Regions from separate parts of the Bacteroides caccae genome, predicted to be linked through region 2. Evidence: riboswitches for the same ligand, from Rfam matches in the RefSeq annotation. Region 2 holds a riboswitch; each other region holds the start of a gene.
The links. A riboswitch is a leader RNA that binds a small molecule or an ion and turns the genes downstream of it on or off. The one in region 2 is predicted to bind cobalamin.

Region 1 (7,210 bases), 130 kb from region 2:
TATATGATAACCGGCTGTCAAATACCCAATCGTTACCAAACTTCCAAAGTCCTTGCAAAACGACATCCACTCCTTTTATTTTAACAAGTCCCATATTAATCATTGTCCAACGAAAGAAATTATTGGTAGGAGTAGCTATTATTTTATTTTCCACCTCATTATAATACGCATCCAATTGCACATTCAGTGCTTGCAGCCAGGTTCCGGAAGATAATTTCTGATAAGTGAATCCTACGTTATACTGATTAGTATACTCAGGTTTCAGCTTTATATTCCCTATAAATGTATAATACAAATCGTTCAAAGTCGGCATACGAAATATCCGTTTGTAAAAAGCACGCAGACTTAAATCAATATTCTTGAAAGGTTTATAGGAAGTGATAACGGTAGGAGTAAATTCCATTTTATTCCCGGCCGAAGTAGTATCTGAAGCAACGTTCTCATTTACAAAAGTTCCCAAGACACTGGCCTGCAACTTAAAACGCTCAAAATGTAAAGAGGTAGCTGCCGCTACCAGCGCCGTATTTCTCCGGGGATAAGGAAAATCTGTCAAATTAGCGTTCAGCTTATTCCATTGGTAGTCCGCTGAAATATTTATATCCCAAAAAGGAAAAAGAGTAACCCTGTTAGCCATTGACAAGTAAACTTCCTGTTGGCGATATGTATTATTTACATACATGGTAGCCTCCTCCTTTTGGGGATCTGCCAGATAATGCAGATAATCATACGCGTATTTGGCATTCAACAACAGACTGTACACATCACCGAAATCTTTTTTGAAAGAAGATTGGAAAAAGAAATTTGTATCCCATTGGCGATCCTCATGTGAGAAACGATTCCGCACAACAGCACCGGGATATCCACGTTCTGAATTATAAAAATAAGCTTTCGTACGCCAGTAACCACTTTTGATCTTGCCATATAAGCCGCCCTCAGCACGCAATGCATTGACATCCCCATTACGGCGTACTGCCGTAGTATCATATCCTCCATCCACCGCATAAGTAAATTTATACTTTCCGGTTGTATACATATATTCAGTACTAAGTGACGCACTCACATTCTCACTCAGTTTCTGTTCCCAAAGCAAAGAAGGATTGACAACTCCGAAAGAGCCCGTCTTAAAAGTCGCTTTCACATGATAAGCCCTATCCTCCCGAAAAACGGGTGTTCTCGACTGGAGATAAATAGAACCTGCAGAACCAAAATCTTTCGCCGGTTGGAAAATGGCACTTTTCTGACCATTATATAAAGTGACAGCTTCCATATTATCCAAAGAGAAACGTCCCAAATCAATCACTCCATTCTGCGCATTACCCAGTTCAATACCGTCATAAAACACTCCCACATGATTCGTTCCCATACTTCGGATATTAACGGTCTTCAACCCGCCTATTCCACCATAATCTTTTATTTGTACTCCGGAAAAATAACGTATAGCGTCCGCTACCGAATGTGCAGCCAGTTTCTCCAACTTATCCCCTGATAAAGATTGCACCGGAATTACCTCCTTATTAATTCTGGCAGTAACCACTACTTCATTAAGATGATGCAAACTGTCCAGTTTGCTTTGTGCTGACGACAATAAAGCCATACTCAAAAAGCATCCTATCCCCAATACCCTAAAATAAATCTGCCCGAACATAATCCTCCTGTTTATTAATTAAAATAATAAACTTTCATAGGGTTACAGTGAGGATGCAATTTTCCATACACTCAAACATATACACGTGCTTCTCCCCGCATAATGGAACACTCAAAAAGGCATATTCCTCCTTCCTGAAACTTCACATCACCAATCAAAGATGTATTTTGAATAAAAAACTGCACTCTTCAAACTCTAATCCCGGAAAGTTTCAAGAATTCAATTTTGGCAGGTCTTCTGACTTACTCCATTTTCCTAACGCCCTTCCCATTCCTCCAAAGCGGAACAGTGGATTTGAGTATTGTAGGAAAACTTTTGGCGGAGCTTACAGCAGCGGGTCTGTTCAGGATTTACACCTGATTCCCTTTTCACCACTCTTTCCGTAGAATCGGAAAAGTGACACCAAAATTTCTGGGGACAAAGATACACAAATAGGAACAAATCGAAAGAAAAATCCAACTAAAATAAAAACAAACTAATAATTAAGTCCTATCTTTGCCGTTCAAAAGGACCCACTATTATTTTTTTCTAATTAAACATCTTATAAAAGTGAAATCTCCTGCTCCGACTATCACGTTACTTTGCCTGCTCTTTTTGGCAAGCTGTATCACCCGTAATAAGACATCTCTGGAAGCATTCAACCAAGATGTATATACCCCTGAATACGCTTCGGGATTTAAAATCCTGGGTGCTGAGAACGCTGCCAGTACGCTTATACAGATTACCAACCCGTGGCAAGGCGCCAACGACGTAACAATGTCTTATTTTGTTACACGCAACGGCGAGCAAGCGCCTGCCGGATTCAACGGTCCCGTCATCCCTGCCGGAGCCAAACAGATTGTATGCATGTCTTCTTCCTATGTTGCCATGCTCGATGAACTGGGAGAAGTCAACCGGATTGTCGGAGTTTCGGGCATTGATTATATCGCCAATCCCTACATCCTTGCCCACAAAGATTCAATCAAGGATATGGGTCCTGAAATGAACTACGAACTGCTGATTGGATTAAAGCCCGACGTAGTCTTGCTCTATGGCATAGGTGACGCCCAAACCGCTGTAACGGACAAACTGAAAGAACTTTCCATACCTTATCTATATATGGGGGAATATCTGGAAGAATCACCGCTCGGCAAAGCCGAATGGATGATTGTCCTTTCCGAACTGACAGACAAACGGGAAAAGGGAATAGAAATATTCCGGGAAATTCCCCAACGTTATTACGCACTGAAAGCCCTCACGGATTCCGTCAGCCAGCGTCCTACCGTTATGTTCAACACTCCATGGAACGACAGTTGGGTAATGCCTTCCACCCAAAGTTATATGGCACGACTGATTGCCGATGCAGGCGCAGAGTACATTTATAAAGAAAACAGTTCCAACAGTTCAACCCCAATCGGACTGGAAACAGCCTATGGCCTGATACAAAAAGCCGATTACTGGATTAATGTCGGTTCGGCAACTACACTTGAGGAGCTGAAAGCTGTCAACCCTAAATTCGCAGACGCAAAAGCCGTGAACGAAAAGACTGTTTATAACAACAACTTACGGTTGACGCCGACAGGCGGAAACGATTATTGGGAATCGGCAGTTGTCCGTCCCGATGTTGTGTTACGCGACTTGATTCATATTTTTCATCCGGAGCTTGTATCCGATTCACTTTATTATTACAGGCGTCTGGAATGAAACAACCCCGCAAACATACTGCACTTTTATTTATCGCGCTAGGCATAATCGCCCTGCTATTGCTAGTCATAGATATGGCAACCGGAGACACGTATATCCCTGTCTCCAAGGTATGGGCTGTGCTCACCGGAGGCGAATGTGATGAAATGACACGTAACATTCTTCTTTCTATCCGGTTCATACGGGTAATAGTGGCGGCACTGATAGGCGTGGCACTCTCCGTAAGCGGTTTGCAGATGCAGACAGTTTTCCAAAACCCATTGGCGGATCCCTATTTGCTGGGAGTAAGTTCCGGTGCAGGATTAGGGGTTGCCTTGTTTATACTGGGAGCTCCACTGCTCGGCTGGTCTGAATTTCCACTGCTCCAGTCATTGGGCATCGTCGGTTCCGGTTGGATAGGAACGGCTGTCATTTTACTGGGAGTAGCTGTCATCAGCCGGAAAGTAAAAAATATCCTCGGTGTATTGATTATGGGAGTCATGATAGGTTATGTGGCAGGCGCCATTATCCAGATACTGCAATATCTGAGTTCTGCCGAACAATTAAAAATGTTCACGCTCTGGTCAATGGGTTCTCTCGGGCACATCACCACCACCCAACTGGGAATCATGACACCTATGTTATGCCTGGGACTGCTCATTTCCATAGTCTGCATCAAACCTTTGAACCTGTTGCTTCTTGGAGAAAACTATGCACGGACAATGGGAATGAATATCAAGCGTTCACGTACACTCATCTTCATCTCCACCGCGCTGCTGACAGGAACGGTGACCGCATTCTGCGGCCCGGTAGGTTTTATCGGGCTGGCAGTACCGCACGTCACACGGTTGCTGTTCAACAACGCCGACCACCGGATACTTGTCCCCGCCACTATGCTGACGGGACTTATCAGCATGCTTCTTTGCGACATCATCGCCAAGAAATTCCTGCTTCCGGTGAACTGTATCACCGCCTTGCTCGGTGTTCCGGTCATTTTATGGGTAATAGCTAAAAACTTGCATGGATTCAAATGATTGAACTTAAGGAACTGACATTAGGATACGGACAGCGCACGCTGTTGAAAACGGTAAACGCCCGAATCACAGGCGGACAACTCGTTGCACTGCTAGGACGCAACGGAACAGGAAAAAGTACTCTCCTGCGTGCCATAATGGGACTGGAAAGTCCTCAATCGGGAGAAATCAATCTGCAAGGAAAAGACATTGCTTCACTGAAACCGGAAAAATTAGCTCTGAGCATTAGTTTCGTAACCACCGACAAAGTACGCATTGCCAATCTTCGCTGCAAAGATGTGGTAGCGTTGGGGCGCGCTCCCTACACAAACTGGCTCGGTCAGCTTCAACCGGAAGACCGGAAAATAGTAGATAATGCCATTCAGTTGGTCGGCATGTCCGGTTATGCAGAAAAGACAATGGATAAGATGTCCGACGGCGAATGCCAGCGAATTATGATTGCCCGTGCGCTTGCGCAGGACACCCCGGTTATCCTGCTCGACGAGCCGACTGCCTTTCTTGACTTGCCCAATCGTTATGAACTCTGCCTGCTACTGAAAAAGCTGGCACAAGAAGAAGGCAAATGTATCTTATTCTCCACACATGACCTTGACATCGCATTGTCGCTTTGTGACTCTATCATGCTGATAGATAACCCATATATGTACACTTTGCCCACTTCGGAAATGATAACCAGCGGACATATAGAAAGACTTTTCCGTAATGAATCAGTGACATTCGACGCTCAGGAGATGAGGGTGCGCATCAAATCAGTATAGTCTCAAACTTTTCTTTATATCAAAATAATTGCTACCTTTGTTCCTATAAACAGAACATAAATAGAAAATGGTTACAAGAGCCTAACTGTTTTACAATACAGGATATAAAAATAGGCACTTTTGTTTTGTATACAAAACAAAATAACAGAAAGAAACAACAACTCATATACAAACGATTAAAGCCATGAATGAAAAAATCAATTACAAGGATGTGCCCAAAACTTTTCTATACTGCAACAACAAACAATGTCCGCGTCGTAACAAATGTCTCCGTTATCAAGCTACATTATCTATTCCGCAAGAAATCCCTTATTACACGGCAGTCAATCCACTTCACATAGCAGGAAACGAAAACAAATGTGATTATTTCAAGCCATTCTGCACTTCACACTTTGCTTCCGGTATAGATCATTTGCTAGACAATATATCATATTCTATTGCTGTTGCCATACGTAGAGAACTGTATACGTTAATGGGGCGTAATATGTATTACCGTATCCGCAACAAAGAACGCTTGCTGCATCCTTGCGAGCAAGAACAGATTGCGGCTATCTTTTTGAAACATGGTATTAAGACTAAACCCGAATTTGACCAGTATATTGATAAATACGACTGGTAAATCGCTGTTCCGGAATGTTCTGACAAAGGGTTATTCTCACCATAGTGAGAATAAATACTCATTACTATGAGAAAAAGTTCTCACCGTGATGAGAAAAATTTCTCATCACGGTGAGAATACTTTGAGAAAAACACTATCGTTTTTTGAAGGAAGCAATTAGTCGGTCGGATGCAGTTGCCCCGCCGCTTTCAGATAAGCAATATAATTCACATACAGTTGGAAATGAGCGTCTACACGTGTCTGGTAAGCCTGTTGCCAGAGCATTTGCGCTTCCAAATAATCCGAGAGAGTTTCCAGTCCGACCTCATACTGTTTGCCGCTGACTTTCATATTTTCTTCCGCCTGTTCCAGTGAACGATCGGAAAGTTCCGTTTCAAGACGCGCCTCATCCAAGTTATTGGCTGCCTGTATTAATTCCAGCAACATCTTTTCACTGGCATTTTCTTGTTCAAGACGGGTTTGTTCGAGTTTCGCTTTGGCGGATTTTACCTTATTGGTACGTTCACCAAAATGAAACAGGGGGACGGAGACATTCAAAAAAACGGAGAAAGCTCCTTTTTTCATAAATGTTTCGTCGTTGATTTCCAGCCCGTGAAGATAGTCGTAGCTGCCTCTGACGCCGATACGAGGGAGCAATTCACTACGGTTCAGCTTCACTTCCTGCTCAGCGATAGCAACTTGTTTGTTCAGTATTCCATATTCCGGACGGGCGGTAATATCGGAAACCTGGATTTTCCACTCCTGTTCCACTTCGGGGAAGTCATCGGAAATATCAATTTGCGTTGTCAAGGGACGTCCGATGTAATGGCAAAGATTCATGGAAGCAAGGCGAAGGGCATTGTCTGCCTTACGCAAAGAAAGTTCGCTGTCGTTGAGCTTCACTTGCACTTTCAATACGTCATTCTGAGGTTTCATGCCATGTTGGTGGGCACTTTTCACGTTCCGGGACAGTTCCGTCAATAAAGCGTGATATTTCTCGGCCACTTTCTTCATTTCTTTGGCTTTCACTAGTTGGACGTAAGCTTTGTCCGTATTCAGAAGAACTTCCGAGGTAGTCAGCGCTTCGTTCAGGTGAGCCATCTCTTTACCCAGCAAAGACATTTTATAGGCCGCACGAATTTTGCCGCCCATATAGAGAGGCTGCTCCATTTGTATGCCGCCGGAATAAACGGTTCCTACTTTATAATCCAGGTTCAACCCGGGGAAATAGGCGAAACCGCTGGATACCAGTTCTCCCGTAGTGGGGTTGGGCATGAAAACAGGGAGATTACCGCCCGGAATGCCGAGACTTCCATCGGCAGTGCTGTAAATCCCTGTTCCGTTGGCGGTAAAGTTCGGGAAAAAATTGGCTTTATAGCTGAGGGACATCAACCGCGCTGCTTCTGTCTGCCGGTCGGCAGCAGCCATTTCCTTATTGTATTTCAACGCCATTTCGCGGCATTGTTTCAGGCTTAGTTTCTCTTGTGCGGAAAGAGAAAGCGTTGTGCCGAAC
Region 2 (7,210 bases):
TGGTAAAAAAATGTATCATTATGAAACCATATTTATTATTAACTCCCGGTCCTCTGACCACGTCTGAAACAGTAAAAGAAACCATGATGACTGACTGGTGTACATGGGACGAAGATTATAACCTCGGCATTGTTCAGGAATTGCGCAAAGATCTGGTGAGCATTGCCACAAAGAATATTAAAGATTATACTTCTGTACTTTTGCAGGGAAGCGGGACCTATTGCGTGGAAGCTGTACTTGGCGCCACTATCACTCCGAAAGACAAACTTCTGATTTGCAGCAACGGCGCTTACGGAGACCGCATGGGTAATATTGCCGAATATTATCACCTCGATTATGATATGCTCGCTTTTGAAGAAACAGAGCAGGTATCTGTGGAATATGTAGACGACTATTTGAGCAATAATTCCGATGTCACTCATGTGGCTTTTGTACATTGTGAAACGACTACGGGAATTTTGAACCCTATCAAAGAGTTGTCCCACATCGTCAAAATGCATGGCAAGAAACTGATTGTTGACTGCATGAGCAGCTTCGGAGGAATTCCGTTGGATGTAAATGAATTAGGAATTGACTTTCTTATCAGCAGTTCCAACAAATGTATTCAAGGCGTACCCGGATTCGGGTTTATCATTGCCCGCCGTTCGGAATTGATGCGTTGCAAGGGGGTGGCCCGCTCTCTTTCTCTGGACATCTACGACCAATGGGAAACTATGGAAAAAGGGCATGGAAAATGGCGCTTCACTTCTCCTACTCATGTAGTCCGCGCTTTCAAACAGGCGTTGGCCGAACTTCTCGAAGAAGGAGGGGTAGAAGCACGTTACCAGCGTTATTGCGAAAATCATCGTATATTAGTAGAAGGGATGCGTTCTCTCGGTTTCCAAACTTTGCTCGACGACGCTATTCAGTCACCGATTATCACTTCTTTCCTTTACCCGCATAAGGATTTTGACTTTAAGGCTTTCTATCTGGCACTGAAAAGCAAAGGGTTCGTCATCTATCCGGGCAAAATCTCAAAAGCCGACACTTTCCGTATCGGAAACATCGGTGACGTATATCCGGAGGATTTCTGCCGGCTGGTAGAGGTGATTCGTGAAACGGAATATTGATTTTTTTGCTGCGAGGCCGGTAGAAGGTCAGTAGTAGCCCACCTATCGTGCCGGCCTCAATTTATGAATTGTTTTTTAATGTAGAAGGTTGCGAAAGTCTCAAACTACTAACGATTGCCGCTACCACTGCAAATATGCTTCCTACTATCAGGCAGACCGCCGTGCTTTTACCTGGAATAACGAAACTGAAAAGTAATGCGACGAGCGTAGTTCCCGATGTCTGTCCCAACAGGCGTGCCATACCCAGCATTCCGCTTGCTCCTCCCGAACGTTTCGTCGGAGCAGAAGAAATAATTGTACTGTTGTTCGGTGTCTGAAAAAGCCCGAAACCTGCACCACATAGCATCAGCCGTAGGATTAAGCTGATATCGGAGGACTCGGCAGTCAGGCCGGACAGGGAGAAAAGCCCCACGGCAAACAGCACCATACCGACGCTTCCTAATATTCCCGGATGAATCCGTTCCACCAGGTATCCCGCCAAAGGAGCAGTGACGAGGGTCGCCAACGGCCACGGGGTTAGCAGGAGTCCTGTCATAACTTCACTGTGTCCCAAGGTGTTTTGCAGGAAAAAGGGTAAAGAAACCATTGCCGACATTTGCGCGATAAACGAACAAATGGAGGTCAGGATAGACAGTCGGAAAATAGGGATACGTAATAGGTCCAAGGGTAGTAACGGAGTGGCTTGGCTGAGTTGACGGCGCACGTAATAAGTACCCACCACCACGAGAACAATTAATTGGATGAAAAGAAAATCCATTTTTTCGTGATGTGCGAATCCGTCCAGCGTGTAAATCAGTAATCCGAAAGTAATAGCATTGGCTATGGCACTGATCGTATCGAACTTTCGTTTCGTGCGTTCTTCTTGTCTCGGTAAATGCTTCATACCCAGCACTAATGCCGTAATTCCCAAGGGTACGTTGATCGCGAACAGCCAGTGCCAACTGGCAATGGAAAGAATCCCGCTGGCTACGGAAGGTCCTGCGGCGGCAGAGATCGCTACTACCATGGCATTAATTCCCATTCCGCGTCCGAGCTGGCTTTTCGGATAAATATATCGTAACTGCGCCGTGTTCACACTTGTAATAGCCGAAGCGCTGAATCCTTGAAAAATGCGGGCGATCGTCAATGTCCAGAATGAATCGGACAGGGCGCAAATCAGTGAAGTGATACAGAATAACCCAATCCCCGAAAGATATACTTTTCGATAACCGATAATCTCCCCCAAAGCGGAAAAAGACAATAGAGAAACAACGATTGCCAACTGGTAACCGTTGATAATCCAGGTAGTCACGGCGGGGGAAGTCCCGAAATCGTGCGAAAGGGTGGGGAGTACGATGTTAATAATGTTAACGTCCAATACTGACATACAAAGAGCGAATCCGACGGAGATTACCGCCCAGATACGTCTGGGCATTGGTAGTCCGTCGGTTTCGTCCGTTGGAGCAGGATTTACTGATTGTATCATAAAAACTTATTCTTGTAGAATTTTCTTTTTTCTGTAAAAGTAAACAAAACAGCGCTTTACGTGTTTTCGTTTTCTTAAAAAAATAAGTTTTTTTAGTGCAGCCGGTGGTGCTGTCCGGGATGCCGGGGAGACTTTGTCTTTAGTGCCGGCAACCGTCTGTTTTTATGGTTGAAAACGGTCTGATAATTTTAGGATTCGTTGATTACTACTTCCACGAAATTCCAGATAAGGAGAGAAAAGATCCTGTTCGAAACGTCCGTCTACCAATACGTTTATATAAGGAAGAACCGCATTCAGTCGGGGTTGTTCCCGGATTTCTTCATACGTATATCCTGTGTAACACCATATATTCATTCCTGTTTCCTCTTTCACTCTTTTGACAAGCGCCAGAAATTCTTCCGGGTAGAACAAGGGATCCCCCCCGGAGAAAGTGACTCCATCCAGTAAAGGATTCGCTTTGATTTCCCGGATAATCGATTGTATCTTTTCTTCCGTAAGTTCTTCACCTGCGTTCGGATTCCAACTTTCCGGGTTATGACAACCGGGACAGTGATGGGAACATCCGGCAAGATAAATGGAATACCGTATCCCCTCACCGTCAACGATTGTTTCCGGATAAGTTCCTAACAAGCGGAGAGTTGAAAGTTGAGAGTCAAGAGTTGTCATTGTAAATTAGGATATGAAAATATAAGTAAAGTTCTCAACTCTCAATTTTTACAAGTGTTTTACGCGGTCTTTTTCTTCCGCCCGTTTAGCGGAGTTCCACGAACTTAAGTCACCTGTCAGGTAGCCGGTGATGCGGCGCATCCGGAGAATGCTTTCACTCTGGCATACGGGGCATTTGTCGAAAATCACCCCTTTGTAGCCGCAGTTATGGCAGGTGTCTACCGGATGATTGATAGAGCCGTAACCGATACCCTCGTCGTGCATCACCTTTACTATTTTGGCAATGGCACGTACATTTTTCTGTGCTTCTCCGTCCAGTTCCACATATGTGATGTGTCCGCCACGGGTAATAGCGTGGAAAGGAGCTTCGCATTTGATTTTTTCAACAATACTGATAGGCTCTTTCACGTCTACGTGGAATGAGTTGACATAATAGTCCCTGTCCGTTACTCCCGGAATTTTACCGAATTTCCGGCGGTCCATTTTGGTGAAACGTCCGGAAAGACCTTCGGCGGGAGTAGCCAGTACAGAATAGTTCAGGTTATATTTCGCTTTATATTCATCCGCTACCTTGTTCATTTCCGTTACGGCCTCGTACAATGTGTCCCATGCCTTTTGGCTATGCCCGTGGCCTTCTCCGTAGAGAGCAACCATTGCGTTGTGCCCGCCGATGAATCCGATTCCCAGCGTACCGCTACGCAGCACGTCACCTACCTGTTCGTTTGGGTTCAGTGTGCCGCCGCCTTTCCATACATCATTTCCCATCATAAAGGGGAACTGGCGTGCAAGGGCTGTACGCTGATATTGATAACGTTCGTAAAGCTGGTCGGCCACTAAAGTAGCCGTGTTACGTACCGATTCCATGAAAATCTCCTTTGCTTTCTGTTCGATAGCGTCTTTGTTGCGTTCGTCCTCTATCAGATTTTCAGCTTTGATACGAGCTTCGATAGCCAGTCGGGGCATATTTAGTGTTGTGAATGAAAGGTTGCCGCGTCCTAAAGACGATTTCTCTCCGGCTACGTTTTCAAACACACGAGTGCGGCAACCCATTGTTGCCAGCTCGTAAATATAACGTTTCGGGTCGTCTGCTTTCCATTTTTCGTTCTTGTTGAAAGGAGTATCGAGGAACATGAAATTTGGAAAAAGAGCTTTCGATGTCGTCTGGCAGGCTTTCAGCAGCAGGTCGAAATTAGGAGCTTCGTAAGTTGCTTTCATGGCCTCTTCGATGCTTTCCATTTTCATAGCCTTCTCATAGTCCTTTTCCGAATAAGAAACTCCGTCTTTCACTTTGAAGATCTGAATCGGGAATACGGGTACTTCACCACGGGTTCCCAACCCTTCAATCGTGGCCTTCAGTAGCTCCTCAATCACCATGCGGCCTTCAGCGGAAGTATCCGTGCCGTAGTTGATAGAGCTGAATACCACCTGGTTACCACCACGGGAATGCATCGTGTTCAGGTTGTGTATAAATCCTTCCATTGCCTGATGCGTATCTTTCCGTGTCTGTTGGTATGCCTTCTCTATGATGCGTGCCAAGTGCTCTTTGTCAATATTGATTTGCAGGGCTATCAGGGCGATGCGTAACGTTTCCCGTTCCCGTTCACCGGATTGGATAGACGGCAGATATTCTTTAATCAGTGTGCGGATCGCTTTTTCATCGGCCTGTATACCGTTTTCCATGGCCACATAGAAATTGATGAAAGAAGATAAATGCTTGCGGAATGACTTGGCCACACCCTTTGCCATGAAAAAGTCGAAGGCGGGAATTGCCTGTCCGCCGTGCTGCTCGTTCTGGTTTGTCTGGAAGATGATCGTAGCCAGAGTTGCATAACTTTGAATGCTTTGTGGGGTGCGGATACTGCCGTTTTTGGTACGGAAACCGCGTTCGAACAAATCATCCATGTCATATTGGATACAAGTCGTCGTTTTTGTCGGATAATAATCCAAGTCATGAATATGAATGTCTCCCAGTTGGTGAGCTTCGGCAAAACGCTTCGGCAACAGGTATTTATAAGTATAATCTTTGGTTACTTCCGATGCAAACGTCATCATCTGTCCGGCAGGTGTATGGCTGCTCATATTGGCGTTGCTTAGGTTTACATCGTTCTTGTCGATAGCGACAATACCATCCATGACGTGCTTCATCTGGGTTTTCTTGTCTCGTTCCGTATTCCGCCATTCACGGTAGATGATGTACTTTTTGGCGACCTCCGGCCGTACCTTCATCAATGCTTTTTCTACTAAGTCCTGGATTTCCTCTACGGTAATCGTAGGGGTGGCAAACTGGCTGATTACATTCATCGTGATATCAGCAATTAATTGCTGTTCATCCTGAATGCCTGTCGCACTGAATGCCTTGCTGATTGCATTCTTAATCTTGCTGATAGAGAAATCTTCTCTTTTACCATCACGTTTGATGATACAAATTTCCGCGTAGTTCATAACTTTAACTCCCGAAAGTGTTAGACATTAATAATATGGTTGATTTGTTCCGGCAGGTCTTCTGACTTATCTCTCCCTCGCAACGCCTTCCCACATCAGCCGATGCAGTGACATAGTGTGCGGATTCACAGAGAATTACAGCAGCGGGTACTGTCGCCGATTTGCACAGCGTTCCCTCATTGACTAAACCTCTTTTTAGTTCCGAAACCGGATACAAAGATAAGTGATAATCTAATATCCCGGTTACCTTTTAACATTAAATTTCGGGAAACTTTTCTTTCTTACTGATACAGAAACTTTTCCGTTTTGGAAAACTTTTTTCTGAATTTAACTCGTGAAGTGTTCTCTTTTTGCCTGTTTCTTTTCTCGAAACCGGACATGATTCGGTGTGTTTTCCTTTATTTGGGCTGCAAAGGTGCGAAATTATTTTCTTATGTTCCGTACAAAAATAAAAAATATCTTCTTTGTCTTATTCTGCCGTTATTATTTCTACATCATATCCGATGAACAGCTCGCTCTCAATCGCTCCGGTGATTGCCTTCACTTGTTCCTCCAAAGAAGAGTCAATGTAATGAAAACGAGTATCAGGGATAAAGTTGCCGTTTTCGGTAAGAACCGGTCCATCTTTCGCCATGGTCGCAATTTCGCATGCTATACGTTCTTTCGCTTCCCGGTTGATAATTGAATCCGACCATTGCAGATTCTTTATCAGATGATTTTTCCCGGTTCATGATCTTACATTCTCGATGATTTTAAATATGTATAACAACCGGATGAGGATGTTTGGTTCAATCTTGCTTTTTGATAATCGAATAACTGTCTTCTGCCTTTTTAGTTAATTTTTAAATTTAATTCCGTTAATTGTTAACGGTTACCTGTATTCTATTAAACCATGTTATAAGATGCCCTACTTTGCCTTGAAAATTTGGAGATATGCAGAAAGTCCGTATCTTTGCAATGTGTTTTTCATAGTATTAGATTTAAGGTTAACAAAAAAGATTGGCTGTCTGGGATAGATAGCCTTTTTTTTGTCTGTATGTCTACAATCGTTATGTCTCCCTCTATAATATCAGCCAGATAGCTATGATGTGCCCGATACTTCCTCCCAAGCAGAACAGATGAAAGGTGGCGTGCATATAAGGCTTGCGCAATGAATAGAATACGGCACCTGTAATATAAGATACGCCTCCTCCTATCAGCCACCAGAAAGCCGGGGTGGCATTCAGCAATGCCAGATGATCCATTAAAGGCTTCATAGCGACCAAAATACTGGCTCCCATGGCCACATAACAGCACGTTTCCAGATTACTGTGTTCTTTCAGCTTTTTGAAACTCAAAATGAAACCGGCGATAGCCGACAGCCAGACGAAGGCGAAAATACCCCAGCCCCAACCGCCTGCCTGACGCAAAACGAGTAATGTGAAGGGTGTGTATGTGCCCGCTATGTGAAGATAAATGGCTCCGTGGTCGAATTTGCGGAGTAGCTCTTTCGTTTTGCCCGGACGCGTACCGTGATACCACGTAGAAC
Region 3 (7,210 bases), 540 kb from region 2:
TTGCGGAAACTTTGTTTATCGCATTTTATTCCTCAAAAGGAAGGCACTTTTCAGGTTAGAGAATATGCGACGGAAGGGCAGTCACTCTTTTCTGTGGGGTATCGTATCTGTGAGGACTTTGTGTTGACGTGGACTTCGTGTTGACGCGGACTATGTATTCTATAAAAAATAACGGTGAGCAATGAGTGGAGTCTCCACAAATTGTTCACCGTTTATCTTTGGTCACTTATCTTTCTTGTTAAGTCTGTAACTTAGTGCGCCAGACGGACAGAATGATTGTTTTATTTCTCAATTAACGTGATGCCGTCAAGACAGAAATAGGAGGCAGTGTTCATACCATATTCATTTTTATCACTAGAGTCGGGTATAAATTTAACTTTTACAGCATTTTGGAGCGGGGTTAGGTCAAACCATATCCATTCTTTAACAGGAAGGTCATTATCGGTCTTATAATTTGCTAATAAGATTTCTGCTTTTCCTGTTTCATTACCAGCTTCATCGTATCCTGTTGCTGTAACTTTATACCAATCTCCCGCCTTGAAAGCCCTTGCATAACCGTCTCCTTGTATCATACCCATGTATGCCCATGTACTGTTTGCTATCCAGGTTCCTTTTAATTTATAGTTAGTATCTAATATGGTCAGAATTGCTGGAGTTCCATATTCTCCGTCGGTACTGTCTACACCAATATACACACTACCAATTTTAGCTTTACCTGTTATTGGTGCAGGACTATTGGCTGTTTGATTATCTGTTATATTCATATAAGAAAATCCGGCAAAACTATAACCGGAACCCCAGTCGGCATAATAGTGGTTGAAATTAATTAAGTTTTTAGGATCTTTGAAATCAGTTTCTTGGAATGCCTGATTGTTGGGGGTACCGTCTGCGATAAATTGACTGTTTTCCTCGGTCAATAGATTCTCAAAACTAACGACCACTTCGTTTTTTACATCATCGTCATCATCCCCGCAACTGCAAAATACAAATACTGACAACAGTAGTAATAAAGATAATTTCTTCATGTCCTTTTTTAATTTTTAGTTATTAATTGTTTTATTGATTAATTCTTGAAATGCAGGTTTTCGACAGTTGTTACTTCTGTCGATATTTCTCCCATTTGCCCTGAGTCTTGATTGACGGCAGTCATGATTTTCACAAAGTCTATACAATCCAAAACGATGGATTCTCCATTGCTGTCTATTGCCCAGTCTATTTTAAAATTACTGCCTTCTTTATCATTGCGATGATTGTCGGCATATCCCCACGGATAGCAATATCCTACCCATAATCCATTTTCCGGAACAGCATTGTCCTTTAAGCGTGTTCCCCGGAATGTTATTTCATTTTCCTGTATCCATACAGGATAATAGGACTCTTGGTTATGAAAGCTGTTCCGGAGGATTTCACCTTCGTTTCCTTGATTGTCTTTCCAAGAGACATTCTGGTTTGCCGGTTCCGGTCGATAATAAGTGATCTCATATCCACGTGTCTCCGTATCTTTCCCGTATTCGCTTCCGGCCAGCTCATACCACTCATCATCGGGTTCTCCATTGCCATTTACATCTTTAGATACAAATACGATACCCGGTTCGGCGCTTCCCCCTAATTTTCCTGTTTCTGTTTTCAGATTGTAATAAGCATTTCCTTTTATCTTGAAATCATACTCTCCTTCTACGTTCGGGATTGATTGCGGGAAACCCAGAACAATGTAACCGCCGAATCCTCCTAAAGTGATGATTGATTTTTGCCGTATTTTGCGGGTTGCTTCTTTCAGTATATCATCATAGGTAAATCCATTTTTATAGGCAGATGTAGTAGTATTGATAAATTGTCCCGGAGCCGGCCTGTACTCCCATACCTTATTGGCAAAAGCCAATGAATTTTCTGTTTCTCCGGTATCATCAATATCGCTTCGGGAAGCCTTGTCGCTGAATACGATTGTATTTGGATTCAGTCCGATATTATTTAGGCGGAACAAGAGTTGTCCTTGTTGGTTGAAACAAAGCAAATCTCCATATACGGTGTAGTCATAAGCGTCTGTGATATATATATTCCCACTGTAGGGATTGACATTGATTCCATAAGGAGTGCTGATATTGGTTCCGTCCGTAATGAAATTTTCACGGACAGTTTCTCCTGTTTTTAGATTGAATGTCTTGATAGAAGCGGTTTGTGTACTGTAATTATAGTTATATAGATAAGCAATCTCTCCGTCAATAGCAAAGTTTTGTACTCTCTCATTATAGTGGGTGACTACCTTTGTCCGGCAATCTATTTTTGCGAAATTATAATCTCCGGCTTCTACATCTTCGCCACGGGTGGCTACATAAACGACTTTTTCTTTCGTATCGGCAATGATCTTTCCCGGATTCGGACCTACGATAATTTTATCGGTTTCCTTGAATGTAGCGATGTCAACCACGGACACTGTATTGTCTACCCCCAATCCCGACGCATGGTCCAATCCGCCGGAGTTGGAAACATATAACTTGTCATCCTGTACACAAATTCCGTCAGGATTACGTCCCACTGTTGTCATAGCGTCTATGGTAAGCGAAGCCGTGTCAATACGTGCTACCGTACCGTCATAAGAACAGACATAGGCTTTTTCTTTATGAAAAGCAATGTATCGCGGTTCCCGGGGATTTCCGTTCTCTGTCAGCATTTGAATCTGTTTCAGCGAGTTTCCCGTTTGGAAATCCACTATTTCTATCGTACTGGAAACGTTGGCTACAATATATATCTTGCTACCGTAAATTGCCAGATCATTAGCCGTATCTCCCAGTCCCCGGTGATTGATCGTCTTGAAATAATTGCGTACCATTCGCTGGTTATTGAAAGAAAAACGCATCAGCGAACTGTTATTCTGATTGAACAATCCTTCGCACAACGCATAGAGTTCGGCTGTATCCGTCTCTGTCGGGTCACCTGTGATGTCCGATGAGGTGAAGGGCTTGTCCTCCATATCATCGCAAGCGTTGAGTAATAATAGCAGCGGCAGACAGAGCCGGAATATATATGTCAATTTCCTTTTCACGTCCATAATATCCTTTTATAATATTAATATCTTATCTTCAATGTTGCCCTGACTGAACGGCCGGGCATGGGGAAGAACTGAACAATCTCGTAATTTTTATCCAGCAGATTCAAAACCTCTACGCTAAGAGACGTTGTAACTTTTCTTATCCGGAAGTCTCGGCCGGCTGAAATACTGTGATCGCTGTAACTGGCCAACCGGTTTTCGGGAATGTTCTGTCCCAACGCATAACGTTTTCCCGAAAAGAGGAACGAATAAGATAAATCTATCCAGGGTGTTTCGATGCCCGCTTGTCCCGAAGCGGAGACGCGGGGGGTGTAGGCTATCTGATGTTTATAAGTCGATTTGTTCGAGCTGGCGTCCGGAGTTGTGACATCTAATGCCCGTTGATAAGTATAGTTCCCGGAAAAATTGATACGGATACTTTCCCGGGGTTGGAGCGATAGGCTTCCTGTGGCGTCAATACCTTTGATCTCTACACTGCCCAAATTCCTCATGCTCCACACAGCAAGGTTCTTGGTCGGGTAAGCAATGATTTTGTCCGTCACTTTGTTATAATATGCGTCAACGGTTGCCGACAGGTAGGGCAGGAATGTACATACATTTCTGCTATACGTCAAACCGATATTGTATTGACGGGCATTTTCGGGTTTCAATTTGCTGTTACCCACTTCCTGATAATATAAATCATTGAAACTAGGCAAACGGAAAATATCTTTGTAGAAGAAACGGACACGAAATTCTTCATTCCGGAAAGGCTTGAATGTGGCGCTGACGTAAGGAGTTAATTTGCGGTGATTGCCTGCGCTTCCTCCCTTGTCGGCCTGCTCGTTGATAACGGTTGCCAAGGCGGAAACAGATAGAGTGAACCATTCGTTGACGTATTTTCCGGCAATGGCTGTCAACCACGAATAGCGTGTGGGATGTGCAAAGTCTGCCATGTTGGCATTCATCGTGTTGATACTGCCGTCGGTAGATAATGAAAACGAAAGATTGTTCAGCAGCCTGTATAACACGGAGGCGGAAAGATAGTATTCCTGCTGGTAATAGCTGTTCTCTGTTTTGCCTTCATTGTTTTTGATAGCAGGGTCCAGATAATGCTGGTAACTCCAGTTCCATTTGGCAGAAGTCCGGAATACCCATTGCCGGCTGAATTCCTTTTTATATTGGCTTTGTATAAATGTATTTTTGTCCCAGAGGTGCTGTGCGGAAAAGTCGTTATATAGCGTGGTCGCTTTCGGCAATCCCCTGGAAGACTGGAAGTAGTAAGCTTTTAGCCGCCATTGCTCTTTGTCGGAGAAGTTGCCGTAAAGCCCGGCTTCGGCACGGAACGTTTCGACATCCGTGTTCTTCCGTTTTTCACGTGAAGTCAGGTCGTCTGCTGCGTTTCCATAACGTAGCGTGTACGGATATTGTCCGTCTGACGACATCCATTCACCGTTCGCCGAAACTGTCCATTGGGGGCTGAGTTGTTGTTCCAATAAGATAGAGGGATTGACAAGTCCCCACGAACCGGTTTTGAAAGCAGCGCTTATATTAGTTCGTTTCCCTTTCTCAAAGCGGGGAGTGAGCGTCTGTATGTCCAATATTCCTGCAGAAGCGAAGAAACGTGCCGGTTGGAAGATATTGTCACTCTGCCCGTTGCTCAACGAAAGTTGATCTACATTATCAAGTGAGAAACGGCCGATGTCGATCTGTCCCGTCTGACAGTCCGTTATGGCAATTCCGTCATAGCCTACGGCGGTGTGCTGTGCTCCCAAACTGCGTATGGAGACAGTTTTCAGACCTCCTATGCCTCCGTAGTCTTTTACAGTCACACCGGCAAAATGCTTCACCGCATCGGACACTTGCAAGGCGTGCAGATTCTTCAGGGCTTCTTTGGAAAATAGTTGTAGAGGTGCAGTAGAACGGACCTCACGGGTCTGGTAAATATCAGAAACGGTAACCTCCGGAATAAAATAGGTATGCGTTGTATCCACTTTCTGCTGTTGTGCAAAAAGCGGTATGGATAGAAATTGGCAGCAGAATGCTGCACAGATACTCATATAAAACGTCACATATCTCATCCTTGATTTTCTGGCTGTTTTCACATTTTAAAAGTGTCCGGGCGAAATCCCTTCGACCGGACACGCTAAATAAACTTTGGCAGAGTTTATTAATTTAAACATACTTTCTCTGAATCAGAGTGATGAATGAAATGATAGACGAATTGTCCGGTTCATTAGACTCAACGCTTTTTCCTCGAAAGCAGTGAAATTGGTTGCACGGCAGGTCTTCTGACTTGTTCCTGTTGCGGGCGCCTTCCCGGAAGTTTCTTTCCAGTGGCTAAAAGTAGGTTGCTCGCAACGTAATGTGTGGAACTTACAGCAGCGGGACTGTTCAGGATTTACACCTGATTCCCTTTTAATCGCTTCCCTCGTATGTGAGAGTTGCAAACCGATGCGCGACAAAGATAGATAGTTTATTTGTTTTATGCAAGAAAGAAGAAGATTATTGATGTATCATCAGGTATTCTTCAATCGCTTGTGTGGTAGCATCTTTCAACAATACGGTTTTCTCTTTATTTAATAGGTATAAAGTAGGGATCGCTTTCAGGTCATACAGTTGTTTCTCTTTGATTGTGAATTTCTTATCATATCCGTTAATCCATTCTTTGGGAAATTCATTCAGATGTTTGCGCCAGTCATCCAACTCTTCATCGGGGTAGATAGAAAGGACGATCAGCTTCTTCTCCTTTATGAGTTGGCTGATGATAGGGGCTTGCTTTAAACCTTCGATTGTCTCCGTACAAGCGTGGCAACCGGGATTATTGATAAATAGCAGAAGATAATCGGCATTAAGCTGATAGAGGGAGCCTTGAGCGCCGGAAGCAAGGGTATAGGTGAAGTTTATAGCTTTGGTGCCTATGCGGTTCTTTTGAGCTAATTCCAACCGTGCCTTGGGGCGTACTTTTTCTATCTCTTCCAATACGGGAGAGGCTGCCATTGCTTCCAATACGGGAATATAAAATTCCTCGTTACGCATCGGAGAGTTGGGGTCATATAAGTATTTATCCGCTAAATCGGTGATGTAGGCGAATACTTTCTTGTCTACGTTTGTGCGGTCGATCGTTTTGCGTATAGCTTCCTGTGCGGTTTTGAGGGGGACATGATTCAGAATGTCGCAGTAATCCACCCACGCCTGTTCGGTTATTTCCGGATGATGAATGTAGTTGGTGTCGGCGAAGTTCACATTATCCCAGTAGTGCTTTACTAAGAACTCGGCACGTTGTTCCGGTGCTACCATTATTTGAGGGATAGCGGGCAGCGTGAAAGTCTTGATAGTGTCCTGTGACACTTCGTTTTTAGTCTGGCTTGAAGCATTCCCGCTTTTGCAGGACCAAAGGAGGAGGAAGCAGAGAATGGGAAGGATATTTAAGTTTGTTTTCATGACTTGCTGTTCTACATTTATCTGATTATTTTTCAAGTTGCAGGCAAAGATAACTCCCTTTTTATTTTATTCAAAACATTCTTCTTTTTTTGTTCGGCAGGATATTATTTGAAGTTATCAGTTAACTATAATTTCGTCGGAGGGACTTGACAAATGCTTTTTTATGTTGTATATTTGTAGACAGAGAACGTGAAATCAATAACAGAAGAATGAAAAAGTATGGAATAAAAGTAGAAAGTGGTGTAATTTTACAACAAATATAGATTGTCTCCTCCTTTTTTGATGAGGGGAAGGGCGATCAATACTGGCTAAAGGCTGCGAATTTTATAAGGTTCGCAGCCTTTTTTGTTGTATTATTTCGGATGTTTTTCTATGAATTTTTATTTTAAAGTTTATAATAAACGGAGGGGACGTTTATAATAAACGATCATTGAATTTATTAATAACGATAAGAACGTTTATGTAGTGGAATGTTCGTTTTTTTATATAACGCTTATTCTAAGTCTCGAGATTTGTATTTTTATGGTAATAATAATTGAAGTCTTTCTCCGGTAATTTTTTCGGAACGTGTAAGCAGACTCGAATGAGACGAGTAATAATCTATATCTGCCGGAGAAAGATTATTTCTCTTTCCCCAGTGTAAACACGAATTCCAGTCCACCGCTTTGACTGCTTTTGGCGGAGATATTGCCGCCATGAATAATCACGGCATTTTTTACGATAGCCAGCCCCAAACCGGTA

Region 1: linked by a shared signal. The riboswitch ahead of CGC64_RS18365 (TonB-dependent receptor plug domain-containing protein) and the one ahead of CGC64_RS17805 (anaerobic ribonucleoside triphosphate reductase) in region 2 are both predicted to bind cobalamin.
Region 3: linked by a shared signal. The riboswitch ahead of CGC64_RS15745 (TonB-dependent receptor plug domain-containing protein) and the one ahead of CGC64_RS17805 (anaerobic ribonucleoside triphosphate reductase) in region 2 are both predicted to bind cobalamin.

Annotation. Positions count from the first base shown of each region.
Region 1 covers NZ_CP022412.2:4,492,415-4,499,624, forward strand. The annotation lists gene CGC64_RS18365 (TonB-dependent receptor plug domain-containing protein) at 1-1,645, opposite strand, end outside; cobalamin riboswitch at 1,856-2,067, opposite strand; gene CGC64_RS18370 (ABC transporter substrate-binding protein) at 2,195-3,328, shown strand; gene CGC64_RS18375 (FecCD family ABC transporter permease) at 3,325-4,341, shown strand; gene CGC64_RS18380 (ABC transporter ATP-binding protein) at 4,338-5,099, shown strand; gene CGC64_RS18385 (DUF6078 family protein) at 5,284-5,718, shown strand; gene CGC64_RS18390 (TolC family protein) at 5,875-7,210, opposite strand, start outside.
Region 2 covers NZ_CP022412.2:4,360,703-4,367,912, reverse strand. The annotation lists gene CGC64_RS17820 (2-aminoethylphosphonate--pyruvate transaminase) at 21-1,109, shown strand; gene CGC64_RS17815 (MFS transporter) at 1,171-2,574, opposite strand; gene nrdG (anaerobic ribonucleoside-triphosphate reductase activating protein) at 2,737-3,240, opposite strand; gene CGC64_RS17805 (anaerobic ribonucleoside triphosphate reductase) at 3,289-5,682, opposite strand; cobalamin riboswitch at 5,717-5,903, opposite strand; partial or broken gene CGC64_RS17800 (ribose-5-phosphate isomerase A) at 6,152-6,367, opposite strand; gene trhA (PAQR family membrane homeostasis protein TrhA) at 6,744-7,210, opposite strand, start outside.
Region 3 covers NZ_CP022412.2:3,815,830-3,823,039, reverse strand. The annotation lists gene CGC64_RS15760 (4'-phosphopantetheinyl transferase family protein) at 1-144, shown strand, start outside; gene CGC64_RS15755 (DUF4465 domain-containing protein) at 282-1,025, opposite strand; gene CGC64_RS15750 (YncE family protein) at 1,064-3,046, opposite strand; gene CGC64_RS15745 (TonB-dependent receptor plug domain-containing protein) at 3,064-5,106, opposite strand; cobalamin riboswitch at 5,290-5,496, opposite strand; gene CGC64_RS15740 (DUF5106 domain-containing protein) at 5,531-6,469, opposite strand; gene CGC64_RS15735 (sensor histidine kinase) at 7,090-7,210, opposite strand, start outside.